3 regions of the Terrihabitans rhizophilus genome follow, and region 2 is predicted to be linked to each of the others. Evidence: predicted binding sites of a transcription regulator. Region 2 holds the regulator's gene; each other region holds the start of a gene.
The links. The regulator LexA, encoded in region 2, represses DNA repair genes until DNA is damaged. The targets are predictions, from matches to a motif close to TGTTCNNNNTGTGTTCNG.
Positions count from the first base shown of each region.

Region 1: SCD90_RS14770 (PA0069 family radical SAM protein) is a predicted target of LexA. The motif match lies at 1,370-1,387, and genes of this name have one in related genera.
Region 3: radA (DNA repair protein RadA) is a predicted target of LexA. The motif match lies at 1,002-1,019, and genes of this name have one in related genera.

Region 1 is NZ_JAXAFJ010000011.1:31,829-34,093, reverse strand. It holds gene SCD90_RS14785 (hypothetical protein) at 1-18, opposite strand, end outside; gene moaB (molybdenum cofactor biosynthesis protein B) at 99-635, shown strand; gene SCD90_RS14775 (glycosyltransferase family protein) at 632-1,303, opposite strand; gene SCD90_RS14770 (PA0069 family radical SAM protein) at 1,405-2,265, shown strand, end outside.
Region 2 is NZ_JAXAFJ010000002.1:338,890-341,154, reverse strand. It holds gene gltA (citrate synthase) at 1-511, shown strand, start outside; gene lexA (transcriptional repressor LexA) at 642-1,346, opposite strand; gene SCD90_RS05195 (DUF4153 domain-containing protein) at 1,521-2,265, shown strand, end outside.
Region 3 is NZ_JAXAFJ010000002.1:114,735-116,999, reverse strand. It holds gene alr (alanine racemase) at 1-425, shown strand, start outside; gene msrB (peptide-methionine (R)-S-oxide reductase MsrB) at 422-922, opposite strand; gene radA (DNA repair protein RadA) at 1,071-2,265, shown strand, end outside.

The DNA.
Region 1 (2,265 bases), on a different contig from region 2:
TCCGGTGCCTCGCGTCATGTCATCGCCCTTGCCCCGGCGCACATGCGCCGCCAAGTTCCGCCGCACAGGCCGTGGCCGGCACGCATGAGATGGACAGCATGGAAAGCACCCGCACCTTCATTCCGCTGAGCATAGCGGTCCTGACAGTCTCGGACACCCGCGTTCTCGCCGATGACCGCTCCGGCGACACATTGGTGGAAAGGCTGGGGGAAGCCGGGCACCAGCTGGCCGACCGCTCCATCGTGCCTGACAGCATCGAGGCCATTCGCGCGCAGGTCTCGCGCTGGATCGGCGATCCCGGCGTGGACGTCGTGATCACCACGGGGGGCACCGGCTTCACCGGCCGCGACGTGACGCCCGAGGCGCTGGAGCCCCTCTTCGAAAAGCGGATGGACGGCTTCTCCACCATCTTCCACCAGATCTCGTTCGGGAAAATCGGCGTCTCGACCGTGCAATCCCGCGCCACGGCGGGCGTGGCCGGCAGCACCTTCATCTTCGCCCTGCCCGGCTCACCCGGCGCCTGTCGCGACGCCTGGGACGGCATCCTGAAAAGCCAGCTCGACTACCGGACGAAACCCTGCAACTTCGTCGAGATCGCTCCCCGGCTCGACGAACATCTGCGCCGCAAGCCCTAGCGGTAGAGCCGGGCGACGAGGCGCGTCGGCGCGCGCACGGCAAGCAGGCCCGCGCCGAGCAGCCGCCGCAAGCCTGCCGCATGCGGGCGCTGGTCCGCGGGGACGTAGAGGCGGGCGCGCAGGCGAACCATTCTGCTTCGTCCGATACGCCGGGCGAGGTCCACATATTCGACAACCGGAAGAGCGCGAAAACCGCCCAGTTCCTCGTAGAACGCCTTGTGGATCAGCAGAGCGGGAAGGGCTTCGCTGCCGGCCATGCTCTGTCCGGCCCGACGAACAGCCTGCGCCAAACCGTCGTCGGCTCCATCTTCCAAAACCTGGAACCTGGCGGCGCGCCGCGAGGCCGTGCCCTGCCGCTCCGCCCGTTCCATGAAGCCGCGCACATCACGGGTCCACCCTTCCTCGGGCTCGCAGCCGGGCTCCATGAAGAGAAGCCACGGCGCCTTGGCCAGCCGGGCGCCGGCCGCCAGGCGCAACGATCTTTCGGAGGCTCCCCGCACGTAGAGGCAGCCGCAACCATCCGCGATGGCGTGGACGCTGGATCCCCCGGATCCGTCGACCACGATGACGTCCCGCACCGTGCCGTCCGCCGCCGCCGGAACGAGAGAGGCGAGCGTTGCGAGCAGCGCTTCCTCGTCACCGGATGTCTGGATCACCACGCTGATCATCGGGGGAGTTTATAGCACGTCCGGTCAGTGCCGCGACCCATGCGTGCAGCACCGCGCTTGCGCATATGTTCTCTTTATGTTCTTCTCGAAACAAGGAGAACATGACGATGGCTTCCACCGCCTCGCTGCTTACCTACACCGACGATCCAGTGGTTCACGAGGCCGCTCCCGACATCGCGCCGGAGAGGCGTCGCGGACGTGGAGCGCGTACCAATGCAGCCGGCCGCTTCGAGCCCTATGCGCGGGCGGCGGAGGACGACGGCTGGGACAGCCTCGCCGACCTTCCTCCGTTCAAGACGGAGATCTCCTACGAGACCGCAAGGAAGATCATCACCAGGAACCAGTCGCCGGATATCTCCTTCGACCGCTCCATCAACCCATATCGCGGATGCGAGCACGGCTGTGTCTACTGCTTCGCCCGCCCCTCGCATTCCTATCTCGGCCTTTCTCCGGGGCTGGATTTCGAGAGCAAGCTGACGGTGAAGTCCAACGCTGCCGCGCTCCTCGAAAAGGAGCTGGCGCAGCCGGGCTACGAGGTCCGCACCATGGCGCTGGGAACCAACACCGATCCTTACCAGCCCATCGAGCGGCAATACCGTGTCACCCGGTCGGTGCTGGAAGTGCTGGCACGCAGCAATCATCCGGTCGGCATCGTCACGAAGTCCGCCCTGGTGACCCGCGATATCGACATTCTCGCGCCCATGGCCGCGAAGGGGCTCGCCCGCGTGGCGCTGTCCATCACGACGCTCGACCCCAAGCTCGCCCGCGACCTTGAACCCCGCGCGCCGACGCCGGCGAAGCGGCTGGAAGCGGTGCGGCAGCTCAGCGAAGCCGGCATCCCCGTCACCGTGATGGTGGCACCCATCATTCCGGCGCTGAACGATGAAGAGATCGAACGTGTGCTGGACGCGGCGAAAGCCGCCGGAGCGGTCAGTGCCGGTTATGTGCTGTTGCGGTTGCCT
Region 2 (2,265 bases):
GGGCCCCGCCCATGGCGGCGCGAACGAGGCGGCGCTGAAGATGCTGGAAGAGATCGGTACGCCGGACCGCATTCCGGAGTTCGTGGAAAAGGCCAAGGACAAGAACGATCCATTCCGCCTGATGGGCTTCGGGCACCGCGTCTACAAGAACTACGATCCGCGCGCCAAGATCATGCAGCAGACCGCGCATGAGGTTCTGGACGAGCTCGGCATCAAGGACGATCCGCTGCTCGACGTGGCGGTGGAGCTTGAGAAGGTTGCCTTGCAGGACGAGTACTTCGTCGAGCGCAAGCTGTACCCGAACATCGATTTCTATTCCGGCATCACGCTGCGCGCGATGGGCTTCCCGACCTCGATGTTCACCGTGCTGTTTTCGGTGGCACGCACCGTCGGCTGGATCGCACAGTGGAAGGAAATGCTGGAAGACCCGGCGCAGCGCATTGGACGTCCGCGCCAGCTCTACAATGGAGCCGTCGAGCGCAGCTTCGTTCCGGCCAAGGATCGCGGCTGACGGCAATCCGTGCGGCCCGGCATCCACGCCCGGCCGCATCGACTGTTCGCAGCTTCAAGCACGAAAACGGGGAGGTCCGGACAGGACCTCCCCGCATCATTTTCAGCCGTGCTCCGCTGGGCCGAACGCCTCAGTAGCGGCGGATCAGCCCCACCAGCTTGCCCTGCACGCGCACCCGGTCGGGTCCGAAAATGCGGGTTTCGTAGGCTGGGTTGGCGGCTTCGAGAGCGATGGACGCCCCGCGCTTGCGGAGCCTCTTCAGCGTGGCTTCTTCGTCATCCACCAGCGCGACCACGATGTCGCCGGTTGCGGCCGTGTCGGCCTTGCGGATGACGACCACGTCGCCCTCAAGGATGCCGGCCTCGATCATCGAGTCGCCGCGCACCTCGAGCGCAAAGTGCTCGCCGCCCGTCAGCATTTCCGGTGGAACTGCGATGGTGTGGCTGCGGGTCTGGATGGCTTCGATGGGCACGCCGGCCGCGATCCGGCCCATGACGGGCACGAACGCCGAATGGCCGCGCTCCTCGTCATCATCGGCCGCACGCGGGCGCGCCTTGCCGAGATTGCCTTCGATGACGCTTGGCTGGAACTTCCCGGTCGGCCGCATGGGCGGGGCCACCGTCTCGGGCAGCTTCAGCACTTCCAGCGCGCGAGCCCGGTTCGGGAGACGGCGGATGAAGCCACGTTCCTCAAGCGCAGTGATGAGGCGATGGATGCCCGACTTGGAACGGAGGTTAAGTGCCTCCTTCATCTCGTCAAACGAGGGCGGGACACCCGATTCCTTCAGGCGCTCATGAATGTAGCGCAGAAGCTCGTGCTGCTTTCGCGTGAGCATGGGCACCTCGGCGGATGAATCAAAACAAATCAGGAACAAAAAGGTAGCTGTTCCTTATGTGTTCCGCAACGGTTAACATCCGGTTGCTTTCCCGCAAACTGGAACGATACGGCTAGGTTCTCGACCTTTCAGGGGCGTGCTCGCATCCTGAAGGGGCCGAACGGGGAGGATGCGATGCGGCAAGACGGATCGGGGTTTCTGTCGCGGATAAAGGCTCTGCCATTCGCGCAGGCCGATCTCCAGCGCGCGGTGACGCGCTTTCCCGTAGCGGTAGCCGCATCCGTCATCGTCACCGCCATGGCGATCGCCGAAATCCATGACCGTCTCGATCACACCATGGCGGAGATGGTCGGCATCGGCTGCCTTGTCGCCTTTGCCGCGTCGGTGGCGGCAGGCGTGATGTCGGAAGCTCACGGCCTTGGACGTGGGCGTGCGCTTCTACAACTTCTTGCCGCGACGACGGGCGCGATCTCGGCCGTGTTCCACGAGTCGCACTGGTTCAGTCCAGAGGCCGCCGGAGTGGCCGCGATCGCGCTCGCGGCGACGGGTTCGCTGTCGCTTCTGCGCGACGAGGAACGGCGGAGCTGGGTCTTCAACCTCTCGGCCCTGTCCGGCCTCGCCTTCGCCGGGCTGAGCACGCTCGTGATCATGATCGGGCTGGCGGCGATCCTCTACAGCATCCGGTACCTGTTCGGCATCACGGTGACGGACACCGTGATGCAATATGTGTGGGCGCTTGGCTTCGCCCTCGTTCTGCCGCTCCTGTGGCTTTCGCTGCTGGGGAACAGGCAGTCTCCGGAAGCGCCGGACGGGCTCATTCGAAGAGCCGTGGCGGCGCTGGGCATCATCCTCGCCGTTCTGGCCGCGATCTATGCGGTGGTGCTGCACCTTTACGCAGCCAAGATCGCGCTCACCATGG
Region 3 (2,265 bases), 220 kb from region 2:
GGCGCGACAATCCCGTGCGCCCGGTGGTGCGGCTGGAGGGCCGCGTCGTGCAGGTTCGCGATGTGCCGGAGGGTCAGGGCGTGGGCTACGGCGCTGCCGAGATGACGAAGCGCCCGTCGCGGATCGCTATCGTGTCAGTGGGCTATGCAGACGGCTTCCTGCGCGCCGGCGGGTCGAGCAGCCTCCGCACAGGCGCGGAGACCATCGTCCGCGGCCAACGCTGCCCGCTGATCGGCCGCATAAGCATGGACCTTCTTGCCGTGGACGTAACCGACATGCCCCTCGGTTCGGTGAGCCGCGGCGACTTTGCCTGCCTGCTTGGCGACGGCATCACGGTGGATGAGGTCGCCGGACATGCGGGCACGATCAGCTACGAGATGCTGACCGGGCTCGGCGCCCGATACGCACGGACCTACACGATCTAGCCTGTCTGCGAGGCCTTGAACGTCATGGCCACGCCGTTCATGCAGTAGCGTAGCCCGGTGGGCTTTGGCCCGTCGTCGAAGACATGACCAAGATGGCCGCCGCAGCGGCGGCAATGCACCTCCGTGCGTGCCATGCCGAGCGCGCGATCCGTGCGCGTTCCGACCGCTTCCGGCAGTGGACGGAAGAAGCTGGGCCATCCCGTGCCGCTCTCGAACTTGGTCTCCGAGGAGAACAAGGGCAGGTCACAGCCCGCGCAGGAGAAGACGCCGGCGCGATGCTCCTTGTTCAGCGGGCTCGATCCCGGACGCTCCGTGGCTTCCCGCCGGAGCACCGCGAATTGCTGCGCGGACAGCTGCGCCTTCCACTGCTCCACGGTCTTCTCGACCTCGAAACTCTCGGCCATCGCAGGCTCCGTGAATCCAAACCCGAAGCCGCGAATGCCCAACGCGCCCAGCACCGCTGCACCGCCGAGCAAGATTGTCCGTCTGCTGAACATGATCCACCTCCTGTCTGACTATACGGGTGCAGGCAGCCACCGGATGCTCCCGGACGGTCACAACCACGTAAGCACGGCTGAGAACATAGTAGGAACATTTAAGTGGAAGCGGCGGCTGATTTCCGGCATGATGCACCCGAGGTGAATCATGGCGCGTGCGAAATCCACATTCGTCTGTCAGGGCTGCGGCTCGGTCCACAATCGCTGGTCCGGACGCTGTGAAAGCTGCGGCGCCTGGAACAGCATCGCGGAAGAAGCAGCCGCGGCTCCGGTCGGCAAAGGCGGCGCCATTTCCGTTCGCGGCGGCCGGCGCATCGAACTGGAAGGGCTCAGCGGCGGCCAGCAGGAAGCTCCCCGCATCACGTCGGGCATCGGCGAGTTGGACCGCGTCACGGGCGGCGGGTTCGTCCATGGTTCTGCCATCCTGCTTGGCGGCGAGCCCGGCATCGGCAAGTCCACGCTGCTCATCCAGGCCTGCGCGGCGCTGGCGAGGGCGGGACACCGCACGGTCTATATCTCTGGCGAGGAAGCGACGGCGCAGGTGCGCATGCGCGCAACACGTCTCGGGCTGGCGGATGCGGCTGTGGAACTCGCCGCCGAGACGAATGTGGAAGACATCCTCAGCACCCTGACGGCCGGAGCGCCACCCCGCTTCGTCATCATCGATTCCATCCAGACCATGTGGACCTCCAGCGTCGAATCGGCGCCCGGAACGGTCACGCAGGTGCGCGCCTCCTCACAGGCGCTGATCCGCTACGCAAAGACCTCCGGCGCAACGGTGATCCTCGTCGGCCATGTCACCAAGGATGGCCAGATCGCAGGTCCTCGCGTGGTCGAGCACATGGTGGATGCAGTGCTCTCCTTCGAGGGTGAGCAGGGCCATGCCTTCCGCGTGCTGCGGGCACAGAAGAATCGCTTCGGTCCGACGGACGAGATCGGCGTGTTCTCGATGACGGGCGCCGGGCTCGAGGACGTCGCCAATCCATCCGCACTGTTCCTCTCCAGCCGCGACGTCGCCGCACCGGGCGTCGCTGTGTTCGCCGGAATGGAAGGGACGCGGCCCATCCTCGTAGAGATCCAGGCGCTTGTGGCGCCCTCCTCCCTCGGCACGCCCCGGCGCGCCGTGGTGGGCTGGGATTCGAACCGGCTGTCCATGGTGCTGGCGGTGCTGGAAGCCCATGCCGGTGTGCGTCTGGGCAGTCACGACGTCTACCTGAATGTGGCTGGAGGCCTGCGCATCGTCGAACCCGCCGCCGATGTCGCGGTTGCGGCGGCGCTGGTCTCCTCCTTCGCTGGCTCGGTGCTGCCGCTGGACAGCGTGTTCTTCGGAGAGGTCAGCCTTT